3 regions of the Ruminococcus sp. 1001136sp1_2201st1_G3_2201SCRN_220225 genome follow, and region 1 is predicted to be linked to each of the others. Evidence: riboswitches for the same ligand, from Rfam matches in the RefSeq annotation. Region 1 holds a riboswitch; each other region holds the start of a gene.
What was found. Region 1 has a riboswitch for tetrahydrofolate ahead of AB5642_RS06795 (folate family ECF transporter S component). Riboswitches for the same ligand answer to the same signal wherever they lie in the genome.
Positions count from the first base shown of each region.

Region 1 (5,174 bases):
GAATCAGTCCCTTCATACCGCCCTCTGCGGCTGTTTTCGCCCACTGTTTTGCATCCAGCTCTGTCGGATTAAAAATAGATTCCGGCTCTGTTCCATCGCCCCATTCTCTTCCGGTAAAGGTATTTACTGTAAAATGAATGAAACAGAAAAATTCCATACTTTCATATGCAATCTGTCTTGCGGTCGGTACTGCTTCAATTAATCTTTTGTCTTCTTTTAAGCCGCTATAGTTCATAATCATCCTCTAGACATTTTTATTGTTACATCCCATTGCTATATTTCGTTATCTTAATGATTATTTTGCTTTCAGCATTTTACTGTTCTTTAATTTTTCATTTGCCTTTTCTACATTCATCTGTGACATAATAAAAGTAATGATTACACAAATCACAACTGGAATCCACAGATACATAGTATGAAGCATGCTAAGGCAGGAATCCGGCTGTACAGCAAGTGAACTGTTAAAGTGGCTGAATTCCAGAAGCCAGCCTGTAATCGCAGTTCCAAGTCCTCCTCCAAGTTTCACACCAAGGGAAGTACAGGAATACATGGTTCCGTCTACACGTTTATGCTTTGTCAGATAAGTATACTCTGAACAGTTAGCAATCACCGCATTCATATCACCCTGCCATGGTCCCATACCAAATGCAGCAACGGCTGTAAAGGCAATCATAAGCGGTACGCTTCCCATATAAGCAGCAACTACTACAAGGGCACGTCCAATGGTTCCAATGGTATATCCAACCAGATTCAGCTTATATAACCCTTTCCATTTTGCTACTAAAGATGGTGTAATAACCAGTGCAATGATTAACGGGATATTGATTACCCAGGAAAATACCGGGAACAGATCCTCGTTTTTCAATACATACATCATGTAATAAATACCCATACTGAGCATTGCGGAATAAATCTGCTGCAGAATGTAGGTTACGCAGATCATAATATAAAATCTGTTGGAAAATAACAGTTTTGCAGCTTCAATAAGGCTATATTTTTCATCTACTGCGCTTGATGCATCTTCGTTTAAGACTTCTTCTGGAAGCTCTTTTACAGATAATGCAGAAACTGTATTTATAATAAGTCCAATGATGGCATAAATGATTGCTACAATTCTCCATCCAGCAGCTCCCCCTCCCATAATCTCAACAAACTTGATAGTAACAGACTGGATCAAAAGACTGGTAGAAAATGCAAAGATAAAACGGTAAGATCCCATTTCTACACGTTCTTTGCTGTTTTTGGTAATCAGAGCTGTAAGAGCTGAATATGCAATGTTATTTGCTGTATAGAACACTGCATTTAACAGGGAATATGCAATAAAGAACCATGCATACTGCGCTGTCTGTCCAAGACTTTCCGGAATTGCAAATACACCGATCAAAGTAACTGCACAGCCGATATAACCATACAGCATCCAAGGTTTTGCTTTTCCCATTTTTGTTTTTGTCTTATCAATCATAGAGCCGAAGAAAATATCGGTCACTCCATCAAACAGTTTTGATACTGCAATCAATGTTCCTACAATACCCGGGTTCAATCCAACAGTATTGGTCAGATAGAGCATTACGAAGGTGGAAAGGAATGCATATACCACATTTCCAGCCACATCTCCGGAACCGTATCCGACTTTGTTGTACCATTTCAAATATCTTTTTTCTTCCATGTTTTCCTTCTCTTTCTCCTGTTTTTTCAGGTTTATTTTCGTACTTCCTTAATCCGAATATAATTATATCTTTATCTTTCCCAAAATTACATAAACAACATTTAACAAAACATGCACAAAATTGTAGAATTTTAAAAAATAGAATATTTCAGGATAAAAAATGCGTTCATTTATAACATAAGGTCAATTATTCAAAAAAATAAGAGGGCTGCATCTTACAGCTCTCTTATTTTAAATATACATCCTATTCTTCATATCCCTGCGGATTATTAGACTGCCATCTCCAGGAATCTTCACACATCTCACGGATACCGTTCTCTGCTTTCCAGCCAAGCTCTTTTTCTGCCTTAGATGCATCACAATAACAAGTTGCAATATCTCCGGCTCGGCGAGGTTTGATCACATATGGAATTTTCACACCAGTTGCCGCTTCAAAATTCTTTACAATATCAAGAACACTATAGCCCTTTCCGGTTCCCAGATTGTAAATCGCAAGCCCAGGATTTTCCCCGATTTTCTTAAGCGCTTTTACATGCCCCTTTGCCAGATCCACAACATGAATATAGTCTCTTACACCAGTTCCATCCGGAGTATCATAATCATTTCCAAATACACCAAGTTCCTTCAGCTTACCAACTGCTACCTGTGTAATATATGGCATAAGGTTATTGGGAATGCCATTTGGGTTCTCTCCAATTGTTCCACTCTTATGTGCGCCAATTGGATTAAAGTAACGAAGAAGCATAACATTCCATTCTGGATCTGCTTTCTGGATATCGGTAAGCACTTGTTCCAGCATGGATTTTGTCCAGCCATACGGATTCGTACACTGTCCCTTTGGGCATTCTTCTGTAATCGGAATCTGCGCCGGATCTCCATATACAGTTGCTGAAGAAGAGAAAATAATATTTTTCACATTATGTTTTCTCATTACATCAACCAGAGTTAAAGTGCCTGCTATGTTATTTTCATAATACTCCCAGGGCTTAACCACAGATTCTCCAACTGCCTTCAAACCTGCAAAATGGATACAGGACTCAATAGTTTCCTTATCAAAAATATCATTTAAAGCATCTCTGTCCAGAATATCTGCCTTATAAAACTTCACTGGTTTTCCTGTGATTTTTGATACTCTGTCCAGTGCTTTTTCACTTGCATTGCTTAAATTGTCCAGTACCACAACATCATATCCTGCATTCTGAAGCTCCACTACCGTGTGGCTTCCAATATAACCAGCACCACCTGTAACTAAAATTGCCATAATGATTCCTCCTGAACGGTTTTTTCTTTTATTATAGTCTGATTTTTGTAAAAACATATGGACAAAGTTTTAGAAAATATGGAGAAAATGCCACGATTTCTTGTCTGTTTTCTTAATTGCAAAAACTTATATTTTTATATATTTTTTTCTTGCTTTTTCCAATAATATGCTATATACTGCCCCATGTAAAGTAATGCAGAGTAAATTCATGAGCGTAAAGTGCCTTCCGGATGGAGAGTTGCCGGAGGACGAAAAGAGAAATCTTGCGGTTCGTGGATTGCTTCTCGCTGCAACAGAAGATAAATATGAATCCATAAATTATCTCCTATTGTGAGCGAAAAAAGAAAAGGAGGTAATTTTTTTATGGAGAAAACAAAGAACATGTTTCTCACCTCAGCCAAAGAGCTGAAAACCACTTCTACCCTGGCAGTCTGTGCAATGCTTGCTGCCCTGGCACTGATTTTAAATTCAGTTGCTTCTATCAATATCGGTCCCTATGTAAAAATTGGATTTTCCGGTATTCCAAACCAGATTGCTGATTATCTGTTTGGACCCATTACCGGATGTTTGTTTGCCGGTGTGCTGGATACTGTGAAATTCTTTATCCGCCCTGATGGTCCATTTTTCTTTGGGTTCACCTTTAACGCAATGCTCGCGGCATTTATTTATGGATGTTTTTACTACAAACATAAGCTCACTTTCCGTCGCGTGCTGATTGCAAAACTGGTTGTCGTTCTGATTGTAAATGTTCTGTTAAATACCTTATGGCTGGACATGCTATACGGAAAAGGATTCCTTGCAATCCTCCCAATGCGTACTGTAAAGAACCTGATCATGTGGCCAATCGATTCCTTTATCTTCTTTACCATCACAAGATTGATTGAGCAGACAGGAATTTTTAATCTTTTTAGAAAACCGGCTGCCAACTGATTACATATATTTGAAAATATAAAAACTTTGCGATATCAAATAAAAAACGCGAATATTCCAGTACTAAATAAGCCACTGATATTCGCGTTTCTTATTATCCTAACCACTTAAAAGAAGGATAGTATCTTACAACAGCTTTCCCCACAATCTGGTCAAATCGCACGAATTTGTTTTTCCATGAACGTGAATCTCTTTTCATTCTCCCAATTAGACACAGTCTGTCTGGTAACATGAAATATTTTTCCAAATTCCTCCTGAGTCAGCGCCTTTTCTTTTCGTATTTTTAATATCTGCGTTCCAATGTTCATATTTGCTCTGCTCCTGTTCTTCCAATCGGTTTTGCTTCTCACTTGGATTATATAAAAAATTCTGCCTAATGAAAAGCAATTTACCTTTTACAGTGGAAAAAACAGGTATGCAAAGCTTCTTTGACATGGTATTTTTTAAGAAGATTCACGTTTCTCTACTTAATCTGAATCCTTATTTTTTCACCGACAGGTGTCCAGTCAGATTCTGCAGTGATTTCACCTGTAGTTCCATCATATGCGCTTTCTTCGGTTCCATAATCTTCATCCGTTTTATTTGCTGCGTCGGTATTTTCTTTCTGGTCTGTATCGTCTTGAAGCCTTACTTCTGTGGGAGCTACTGCCCCTCCGATAATTTGAGTTTCAATCGGCTCCTCTGCATCTGACGGATTTTCTCCCTCCAAAGTATCCTCTGGAACTTCTTCCACTTCTTCTGTAGTCTCACCAATTTCTACAAAATCGTCATCAACCCAGATAGTGTCTGCAGCAGCCATATAAGGCTCTCTGGTATAAAGCTGTAATTCCAGATAATCGCTGTCAATATCCGGGAGTAAAAGAACCGGACCGTCAGAATCCAGCTGATACATGCCCCAGAAACTGGTTTTAAAACTCCATTGAGATTTACCATCTGCTGAATTACTGCGCAGTTCATACTGTACCTGATTTCCTTTACTGTCTGTCCCCATAAGCATCATCTCATTACCTTTATACAGCTTTTCCTCAAGTTCTTCCGGAATTTCTGCCGCAATTATACTTTGCAGTTTATTCATGGAAAAGTCTGTTAATTTCACGGTTCCTTCTTCTGTTTTAATAGAAATATCTTCTAGCTTTTTATGAACTGTCTGTTTCATAAGCTCCGCATGAGGAATAGAAAAATCAAACTCAAATTCTGCAAAATAATCTTCGCCAAGATTTTCATTTTGATAAGCACCAAGTACCAAATGTACTTCCGGATTTTCTCCCAAATCCTCATCAAGGGAAAAGCGGGATTCCAGAACAGCATCATAGACAT
Region 1 covers NZ_JBCOME010000015.1:1,314-6,487, reverse strand. The annotation lists gene AB5642_RS06810 (alpha-L-fucosidase) at 1-235, opposite strand, end outside; gene AB5642_RS06805 (MFS transporter) at 296-1,666, opposite strand; gene galE (UDP-glucose 4-epimerase GalE) at 1,911-2,927, opposite strand; THF riboswitch at 3,122-3,219, shown strand; gene AB5642_RS06795 (folate family ECF transporter S component) at 3,291-3,857, shown strand; gene AB5642_RS06790 (helix-turn-helix transcriptional regulator) at 4,010-4,165, opposite strand; gene AB5642_RS06785 (DUF4179 domain-containing protein) at 4,321-5,174, opposite strand, start outside.

Region 2 (5,174 bases), on a different contig from region 1:
CAGTTCCTTCGCAAAAGCACCTTGCGGAATAGCACCCGCTGAATAGTTGCAATAAAGAATAAAAGAGGATTGAAAAAATCCGTATTAGAGCGTGTTTGAAAAAGCATTCCCACAATCTGTACGCCCCACTTTGCGGTATATTTTGCTCGAATTCGGTTGTCGTAGCTCGCTACGACGCCCTCCTCCGGACAAAATCTCCCACAAATTGTGACGAACATCTTGCAGAAGTCCTTTTTTCAAACACGCTCTGCGGAAGAAAGGAAAAGCTGAATTATTTTTCAAGATAATCAGTGTTATATGAAGAAATGTTTGGAGAGTGTCATGCGCACCTGATCATGGATGGACTGAATTATAAAGATGCAATTTCTATTCATAAGGATCATGTAAACGATGAAGTGATACGGAAACATTTGAAAGCTTATGAAGAGCTGGGGATTGTATTTGTAAGAGATGGTGGAGATGCATTAGGAGTATCGGAAAGAGCCAGGAAACTGGCACCAGAATATGGAATTGATTATCGTACTCCTGTTTTTGCCATCCATAAAAATGGACACTATGGCTCTATCGTGGGAAAAGGTTTTGACACTATGAAAGAATACCATGTCCTTTTGAAAGAAGCGAAAAACAAAGGGGCAGATTTTATTAAAATTATGACCACAGGACTTCTGGATTTTAATAACCATGGACAGATTACTGGAACGCCTTTAGACAGGAAGGAAGTCTGCGAGATGGTACATATTGCCCATGAAGAAGGGTTGGCGGTGATGAGCCATACCAATGGAATTTATGGCGTACAGGCAGCTGTGGAAGCTGGTGTGGATTCAGTAGAACATGGAAATTATATTGATCCGGAAACAATCATAGAATTAGCTGACAGTGATAGTGTATGGGTTCCTACTCTTGTGACAATTCGAAATCTTCGTGGATGTGGAAGATATAAGGAATCAGTGCTTGATCCTATTATAGAACTGGCCGCAAAGAACCTTCGTCTGGCATACAAGTACCGAGCAAAGGTGGCTCTTGGAAGTGATGCAGGAGCTTATATGGTCTTACATGGGAAGGGCTTAATGGATGAATACCAGGCATTTATGGACATTCTGGGAGAATCCGGGGATGTGAGAGCCTGGCTGGCAGATGGAGAGAAAAGGATTCAGGACACCTTCAGGCGTCCTGAATCTTGATAGATGTATAAATGTTGGAATTTTTGGATTTTGTAGGATCAAAGGTAATGCAGATACCTGCGCCGGATTCCATATTACTGGTGGAGGTATCCTTTGCCCCTTCTGTAAAGCAGGTTATGGTTGCGCCATCGCCAGTTTGAAGTGTGACGGTATTTGCTGTATGGCCTATAATTGTACCGCTGACTGAGCTGGTAATTTCACGGCTTCCAAGAGAATCCGGATCATCACCGGTGACTGCTGTAACAGTAACACCATCCAGTGAATTTCCCTGAAATTGTCCAGTGCAAGTTATGGTTACATAGGAGCCTGGTGCTGTTCCACCTTTAAAGTAAGAAGGAATCTGAGACAAGTCTACATTTATTGTGCTGTCAGAGCCAGAGGGAAGAACTGTGAGTGTATTCAGGGAAATATTCTGAATTTCTGCATGAATCTGCTGTTCTTTTGCTGAGGCATCGGCAGAAACCTGTGCAGGATCTGGTGTTGGTGTTGGATCTGGAAGTGTAAGCGGATCAATATCTGAAATGCTTAGTACTTTCAGATGACTGGCATTAAGAGAAGAACTTTGGGTATTCTGACTGGAAGCAAACTTGCCTTTAAAATGAATGTATACCCATACACCGGTGCGGATGCCATTCTGATAATATTGTTCAGTTCCAGTGATTGGATAGGTGGCTGTTTTGCCTTTTTTATTTTTTATGGTAATGGTATTTGGAGTCAGACTCTGTACTTCCCCATAGGCCTTTCGTACTTCCAGCTGATTCTTTTTGTGAAAGTCGTCTACTACTTTCAATGCTTTTACAGTGCTGGTATCCTTGTTAGAGAGCTGCCCCTCATAAATGACACTGATTTCATCTCCAGTGATCATGCCATCTTCGCATTCCAAAGTTGCTTCAGAAAGATCAAAAACGTAAGTTTGTTCCTGGCTTTCCATAGTCAGGGTGGCACCGGTGAAATCCTTAAGGGTTCCTTTGATTTCATCCATATAAACACGCTGTTTGGGTGTTTCTGAAGTGTTCTGTAAGGTGGTTTCACTCTGATCAGAAATAGAAGTATAGCTGGTGATCATATCACCGGCAGTACATCCTGACAGAGAGAACAGTACCAAAGAGCCAAGTAATAGTTTTGTGAAATTTTTCATTGTTGCTTTGTATCCTCCGAATCCGGAAATGGTACAGGAAGAAAATCGAAAACCTCTCGGCAGGCATTCCATTCCTCCGAGTTATCCGGCATACGATAGCCAAGTCCTGTACATTCTGTAGTAGCATTTGTATTCATGTAATTATTATAAAAAACATTGTAAGGATTCTGTAGTGGCGGCTGTTTTTGGCAAGATGATTTGTTTGTGGATTTTATACTCATAGAAACACTCCTTTTTGTCAAATATTTTTCCTATATAAGGGAAGATATTCTTAGAATATGCGAAAAAGAGGAGAGTATGCACAAACATTTGTCAGTGAACAGTAACGATTAATTTATTTATGTGAATATTATAACAAATACATATTGAAATTTCTATATTTTGTGCTATAATCATTTTAAATAAATAATAGCGAAGTAGGAATTTATGCGTCAAGTGTTCATTGGCTGGGGAGTCGCCGTGAAACGAAAAGCAGCAGGACTGTTTACGATATATTTTCCGCACCCGTTGCTACATGTGAGAACATCTCATAATGTGGAGGGATTATTATTTATGGTAACTACTCTGTTATTTTAATCATTATGGAGGTGTTTTTTTTATGCGTAAAAACAAACAGACATGGAGTGTTAAGACTCTTGTATTCCTTGCACTGCTGGTAGCAATCCAGCTTGTGCTGTCACGCGTTCTGGTAATTGATCTTGGTGTATATCGAATTACATTGGGAACTGTCGCCACTGTATTGGCAGGTCTTTGGATGGGACCTGTAGCTGGTGGTGTAGAAGGTGCTGTTGCCGATATCATTGGATGTTTTATGAAAGGCTATGGAGTTAATCCACTGATTACTTTATCAGCAGTTGCCTGGGGTGTGATCCCCGGACTGGCTGGAAAACTAATGGCTGAAAAGAACAGAAAAGTAAAGACTGTTGTTATGTGTGTCGCAATTGCAGTCTCTGGCGTAGTGGGAACACTTGGACTGACCACTGCAGGATTGGTAATGATCGGAGCAAACTTCTATGCAATTATGCCAGGACGTCTTGTACAGTTTGCAATCATGACTCCAATCTACTGCGTACTTACCAGTCTTCTTTATTTCAGCCCGCTTACAGGCATGGTTGTAGGAAACATAAGACCTGCTAAGCTGGAGAAGAAGACCGTATAAATGGCAGCAGTCCAGGAGCTGAATTATATACAAAACCCCAAATTAAATAATATGGCATAAGATGGATTATGAAGCAATGTACTTACTGGAAAGTTGATTGTTTGAGAAATCAACTTGTTGAATAAGTCAAAAAATACGATTCCCAAATAAAAGGCTGTGATCAGGATAAACACTGATCGCAGCCTTTTTTAAACATGCTCTGAAAAGTTTTCAGTTTGTATGTGTCTGAACCCGGAACCAATAGGTGTAGAGATAATGAAGTCCAAGTGATTCATAAAGATTACGTGCTGGAGTGTTTCCCTCTACTACCTGAAGATAGGCCTTAGTTGCGCCTTTCTTTTTTCCTTCTTTTAGAAGTGCAGTACAAATCTGACGAGCATAACCCTTGTGTCTGAAATCTTCGCGAACATGGATAGCGTACAATCCAATATAATTTCGATCCAGAATGCCAAGCCCGGTTGCAATAATTTTTCCGTTACTCCAGATGGAGGCGCATACGGTGTCTTTTACGATGGCATGATACATGGATGGAACTACAGCACGGTGAACAGGATTAATGGTGCCTTTCAGATCAAAAAGACTTTCAATCCAAATATCTGGAATATCGTCAGTAAGAGTTACCTGATCGCAAGGCGCAGAAAGATCTGCTCCATCCAGTGAGGCTGCCATAACATTTGTTGTATGCTGGATTTCGTAGTTGCGGTTTTCCAGAAGATAATCAAAATCCGGAGAAACCAGAGGACTGATCTTAAAAATTGCAGGGCTGCCCAGTCGGGCATACTCTGCTTCGCAGAAAGAAACCTTTTCCCTCCAGGAAAGGGTAGAAGTTCCGAACTGCTCCACACTGTTTGTTCTATGTGTATAAAAATAGGAAAAACGGAGAATCCATCCATCATAAAGCTCCATTTTATGGGAGGGCCATGCATTTAGTGACATATCTTCAATTTCTTTAATGATTTTATCCATAAAAAAACCTTCTTTTATAAGTTTAGGGTCATTATACATAATTGTATCCAGCAATGCAACTGAAAATAGTCTGTTATAAGACAGATTGCTTTTTACACATCTTGCAGAAAGCCTTTTTCAAACACGCTCTAGTACATCGTTTCGTAAATAACTATACCAATCGCGTAGGATGTGAATTCGAGTGTGCAGGTATAAAAACGCAGGCGTAGCGGGCTACGCCGAGGCTTTTATACCTGTGCAATCGGATTCACAGACAAGTGAGTGGTATAGTTATTTCGAAAACGATGTACTAGTACGGTGAATAGCCGCAAATTAATTTATACAATCTGTCTGCCAGAAATTTTTGTCCCTGCTCAGTAAGGTGAATCCCATCTGTAGTAATTTCTGAATATCCATAACGACGCGCCTTTTCATTCAATTCCTCATGCAATGTAAGATAAGAAATTTGAAACTGTTCTGATAGCTGGTGGATCATTTGTGATATTTTCTGGCGAAAAGGAAGCCAGGTTCTATAACAGGCAGGCCAGGGAAAAAGAAAAGGCTCCATTAAAATAATGCGCGAGTTCGATTTTGCTAATATTGTTATAAGATCTGCATAGCATTTGTAAAAAGAAAAAAGCATATTCCTCTGCTGAAACGGTGTTCTGTCCGTATTCATTATTAATCCAATATCATTAATTCCGATTAAAATTGTTATAATATCACTTGTAAAATCAGAATCACCCTGAAT
Region 2 covers NZ_JBCOME010000043.1:29,301-34,474, forward strand. The annotation lists gene AB5642_RS13765 (DUF6783 domain-containing protein) at 1-206, opposite strand, end outside; gene AB5642_RS13770 (DUF6783 domain-containing protein) at 138-287, shown strand; gene AB5642_RS13775 (Xaa-Pro dipeptidase) at 291-1,181, shown strand; gene AB5642_RS13780 (hypothetical protein) at 1,162-2,319, opposite strand; gene AB5642_RS13785 (hypothetical protein) at 2,316-2,540, opposite strand; THF riboswitch at 2,730-2,831, shown strand; gene AB5642_RS13790 (folate family ECF transporter S component) at 2,918-3,478, shown strand; gene AB5642_RS13795 (N-acetyltransferase) at 3,689-4,444, opposite strand; gene AB5642_RS13800 (GDSL-type esterase/lipase family protein) at 4,734-5,174, opposite strand, start outside.
Region 2: it holds a riboswitch for tetrahydrofolate, as region 1 does, so the genes downstream of both, AB5642_RS13790 (folate family ECF transporter S component) here and AB5642_RS06795 (folate family ECF transporter S component) in region 1, are expected to answer to the same signal.

Region 3 (5,174 bases), on a different contig from region 1:
ATTGTCGATGAACAGCTTTTTATCTCCCATATTAGAGCCAAAAGCAATGTATGCAGTATGCCATTTTCTTGTGATTTCCACAGATACGGTTTTCAGTGGAAGACCAACAGGAGCCCAGGGCTTTTCAATTTTCAGTGTGATCTGTTCCAGACCGGAAAGAGAGTCGAGCAGCATCTCTGCAAGATTTTCTGCAAGTGCTTCCAGAAGCTTAAAAGTATGTTTTCTGGTGAAATCTGTAATCATGTGGCTGACTTCTCCGTAATTGATAGAAGCAGACAGATCATCCGTTAACCCGGCCTGACGTGTGTGGGTAAAGAGGGTGGCAGAAATAACAAATTTTTGTCCAAGTACATTTTCTTCCGGATAGACACCATGGTTGGCAAAAATTTCCAGTTCTTTAATTTCTATTTTATCAAATCTGGTTTTATCCATAACAGTTGTTCCTTTCTGTTGGCTATTTACAATTTTGAGGAATTTGAACGCAGTCGCTTCGCGACTGCGTTCATGAGCAAGTAGCAAAGCGGATTGCGAATGTCCTCTTTACTCTCAATTACAACCCAAAATTGCTTCTGTCATCTGGATTACGCGTCTGTTTTCCTTGACATCATGAACACGCACAAAAGAACAGCCCTTCATCACACCAATTACACTGGTAGCCAGTGTTCCCTCTACACGCTGGTCTACAGGCAGATCAAGTGCCAGTCCGATCATCGACTTGCGTGAGGTGCCAAGAAGAACCGGAAAGCCCAGATTCTTAAAAAGCTCCAGATGATTCATAGTTTCCAGATTCATCTCAAATGTTTTTCCAAATCCAACCCCTGGATCGAGAATGATTTTCTCATCTTTGATTCCTGCTTTTCTTGCAAGATTGACACATTCCTGTGTCTCAGAAAGCATATCGATGAGAAAATTGTTATATTCTGTATTGGACTTATTGTGCATGAGACAGCATGCAACATCATATTTGGCAATTACAGCTCCCATTTCAGAATCATATTTTAATCCCCAGATATCGTTGACCAGATCTGCACCGGCCTGAATCGCACTTTCTGCCACGCTGCTTTTGAAGGTATCTACAGAAATGGGAATGTCAAAACGTTTTCTGACCGCTTCGATAACGGGCAAAACTCTCTGAGCTTCTTCCTCTGCACTGACCGGCGTGTGTCCGGGACGCGTAGACTCCCCGCCAATATCGATAATATCCGCACCATCCGCGATCATGGCTTCTGTATGCCGCAAAGCTTCATCTAAATGATTCCATTTCCCGCCATCGGAAAAAGAATCAGGAGTAATATTTAAAATTCCCATTATATAAGTGTGATTTTGTGTATCAAAAAAACGATTTCCAATTTTCATAAATAGAAACCATCCTTTCTGTTAGATTTTTTAGAAGGCTTAATATTCAATTGTCAGATTTTTTTTCTCAGAAGGCCAGTAACATTCTGAAGCTGCTGAACATGAAAAACAATTTCTGGACTTTTTATCAGCCTTATATAGCAGCATAGCCAACACATTATCAGATCCATCCGTCCTGTGCTGACTGATCGCAGATAATATTTCCTCTTTTTCCTGCTCTGTAAAATGCAGATCTGCCAGAATCTTTCCGGCTATTTCAGCTCCTGCAATGTCATGAGAAATACCCGACAGATATTGCTGCGCACGGCCAATGTCATGAAGAAGAGCAGTGGCATAAATGATTTCCCTGGACAGATTAAGCTTGTTTTCCAGAGAATAAATATACATCAGCCTGGCAACATCCAGAAAGTGTTCCGGCGTATGTCTGCAGAAAATACGATCTTTTTCAAGCTCCTGTATTTTCTCACAGTGCTTTTGATAAAGGGGATGCCGCCAGATTAAAGAAATACGGTTTGTTTCAGAAAAAGAACTGCTCATTTTCCGACCATGGAAAGGAACATTTTCTGCAGCTCCTTATCTTCTTTGAAGGCTCCGCGGGTTACAGTTGTAATTGTTTTGCTTCCTGGCTTTTTAACGCCTCGCATGGTCATGCAGGTGTGTTCTGCTTCCAGCATAACCATAATTCCCTTCGGAGAGAGGGCACGCTCCAGAGCGTCCGCAATCTGTACTGTGAGGCGTTCCTGGATCTGCGGTCTTCTGGCATAAACCTCTACCGTACGTGCCAGCTTGCTTAATCCTGTGACTTTTCCATCGGGAATATAAGCCAGGTGCGCCTTACCATAAAAAGGCATCAGATGATGCTCGCACATAGAGTAAAAAGTAATATCTTTTTCCAATACGATCTCATTATTTTCTACTGGAAACTGCTTCAGTAAATGGTGATCTGCTTCCTGATCGAGACCACCGTAAATTTCCTCGCACATACGTGCAATTCTGTCGGGAGTATCAATCAGTCCCTCCCGGGTAATATCCTCACCGATTCCTTCCAGAAGCAGGCGGATGGCCTGTTCTACTTTTTGTTTGTCAACCATTAAAAATAACCTCCTTTGTATTTGATTGCGGAGACTATCCTTTTTTGATAAAACCGGGGAAGGATTTTCGAATTCGAATATCTGCCTGCTTAATACGCAAAAAAGGATATCTCCAATTGTGATAGAATGTATGTCGAAAACATTCCCTTGAGCCTGTTAAAAAACGTTTCCACAAATCGCAATGTGCATCTTGCAGAAAGCTCCTTTCGGGCAGGCTCTGACACAATATGAGATATCCCTCTTATAGTGCTTGCAACGGGTGCGGATAATATACCGTAAGACGTGCTTTTCGTTTCAGTGACAACTCCCCATTCACCGAACACTTGACGCATAAAATCCTATTTTGCATATCATTCATTTCGAAAGTTAGTATATCACGTCTTTTGGGAATAGAAAAGTGTTTTTTCTTAAACAGGTTGCGAAAGGGTAACGTGGATATTATAATAGGAATAGACAAAATTCACTGGAAGGAGTCAGTTTTATGACAGTTAAAGAACGAATCACCGCACTTCGGGAAGTAATGGCAGAGAAGAAAATAGATGCTTATCTTGTTCCCACAGATGATTTTCATGCATCTGAATATGTAGGAGAATACTTTAAGTGCAGAAAATATATTACAGGTTTTACCGGATCTGCCGGCAGAGCAGTCATCATGCAGGATATGGCTGGATTGTGGACAGATGGAAGATATTTCATCCAGGCGGCCGCACAGCTGGAGGGAACGGGTGTAGAGCTTTTTAAAATGGGAGAACCAGATGTTCCCACTGTGCACCAGTTTCTGGAAGAAAAATTAGGCGAGGGAATGTGCCTTGGTTTTGACGGAAGAACCGTCAGCGCCGAAGAAGCAGATGAACTGACCGAACTTCTTGCAAAAAAAGGAGCCACTCTTCAGACGGATTCTGATCTGGTAGGAGAAATCTGGGAAGATCGTCCGGCACTTTCCTGTGAACCGGTTATGGAACTGGATGTAAAATGGGCAGGCGAATCCCGTGCTGACAAATGTGCAAGAATCCGTAAATCAATGGAAGAGAAAGGTGCAGATGGATTTGTACTGACTTCTCTGGATGACATTGCATGGCTGCTGAATATTCGTGGCGGCGATGTACATTGCTGTCCGGTTGTTCTCTCTTATCTGATAATGACAAAAACAGAAATCAGGCTGTTTGCAAATGAAAAAGCATTTTCGGCTTCAATTCTGGACGCATTATCTAAGGATGGCGTAACCATTCTGCCCTATGACAGCATTTATGAATATGTAAAAACATTTGAGAAAGACATGACAGTTCTTCTTTGTAAAAAGAAAGCCAACTGTCGTCTGGTAAACAGTATTCCGAAGGAAGTAACGATTCTGGATGAAGCCAACCTGACTTTTCTTCCAAAATCAATTAAAAATCCAGTAGAAGTAGAAAATGAACGTATCGCTCATATCAAAGACGGAGTTGCGCTTACCAAATTCATCTGCTGGCTAAAGAAAAATGTTGGCAAAATTACAATGACAGAGTTAAGCGCAGGAGAGAAGCTGTACAGCTTCCGTGCCCAGCAGGAGAACTTTATCGACAACAGCTTTGACCCCATTATTTCTTATGGCATTCATGCTGCAATCAACCATTATTCTGCCACACCAGAGACAGATATTGCCATTGAGCCTGGCAATTTCCTTCTGGCAGACACAGGCGGACACTATTACGAAGGTACTACAGATACCACCCGCACAATTGTTATGGGCTCTGTGAATGACGAGCAGAAGAAATATTTTACCGCTGTTTTACGTGGCATGCTGAACCTTGGAAATGCCAAATTCCGTTATGGCTGTACTGGTGTAAATCTGGATTATCTGGCGCGTGGTCCGTTATGGGAAATGGGACAGGATTTTAATCATGGAACAGGACATGGAGTTGGTTATCTTCTGAATGTTCATGAAGGACCAAACAGCTTCCGCTGGAGAATTATTCAGGGAGATAATGCAGTACTGGAAGAGGGTATGATCACATCAGATGAGCCTGGATACTATGTGGAAAACCAATATGGAATCCGCCACGAAAACCTGCTCGTATGCAAAAAAGCAGAGAAAACCTCATTTGGCCAGTTCATGTGCTTTGAACATCTGACTATGGTACCGTTTGATCTGGATGCTGTTGTTCCCGAGCTGATGACTGTGCAGGAACGGGCACTTCTTAATAATTATCATGCACAGGTATATAAAAAGATTTCTCCATATCTGGAAGAAGAGGAAAAAGAATGGCTGAAAGAAGCTACACGCGAAATCTGAAGCTAATCATTTAAAACAGTAAACAGGGGCATGTATAAAACTGATATGCATCGCCCTTGTTTTATATTTTACAGAAAAAAGCAGTGCCTGCGGGAAGGAGAATAAATGACAATAACTACTTTATGCTATATCGAAAACGATGGCAAATATTTGATGCTTCACAGAGTAAAAAAGCAAAATGACATGAACGAAGGCAAATGGATTGGTGTAGGTGGACATACAGAAAATCAGGAATCCCCTGAAGAATGTCTTCTGCGTGAAGTAAAAGAAGAAACAGGACTCACACTTACTTCCTACAAATTTCGTGGCCTGGTAACCTTTATAAACAGCGAATGTGAATCTGAGCTTATGTGTGTATTTACAGCCGATGGATATACCGGGGAACTGATTGAATGCAATGAAGGCGAACTATGCTGGGTTGATAAGAAAATAGTGCCAGAGCTTCCTACATGGGAAGG
Region 3 covers NZ_JBCOME010000063.1:15,327-20,500, forward strand. The annotation lists gene folK (2-amino-4-hydroxy-6-hydroxymethyldihydropteridine diphosphokinase) at 1-432, opposite strand, end outside; gene folP (dihydropteroate synthase) at 547-1,356, opposite strand; gene AB5642_RS16870 (HD domain-containing protein) at 1,396-1,893, opposite strand; gene folE (GTP cyclohydrolase I FolE) at 1,890-2,447, opposite strand; THF riboswitch at 2,699-2,795, opposite strand; gene AB5642_RS16880 (aminopeptidase P family protein) at 2,929-4,716, shown strand; gene AB5642_RS16885 (8-oxo-dGTP diphosphatase) at 4,822-5,174, shown strand, end outside.
Region 3: it holds a riboswitch for tetrahydrofolate, as region 1 does, so the genes downstream of both, folE (GTP cyclohydrolase I FolE) here and AB5642_RS06795 (folate family ECF transporter S component) in region 1, are expected to answer to the same signal.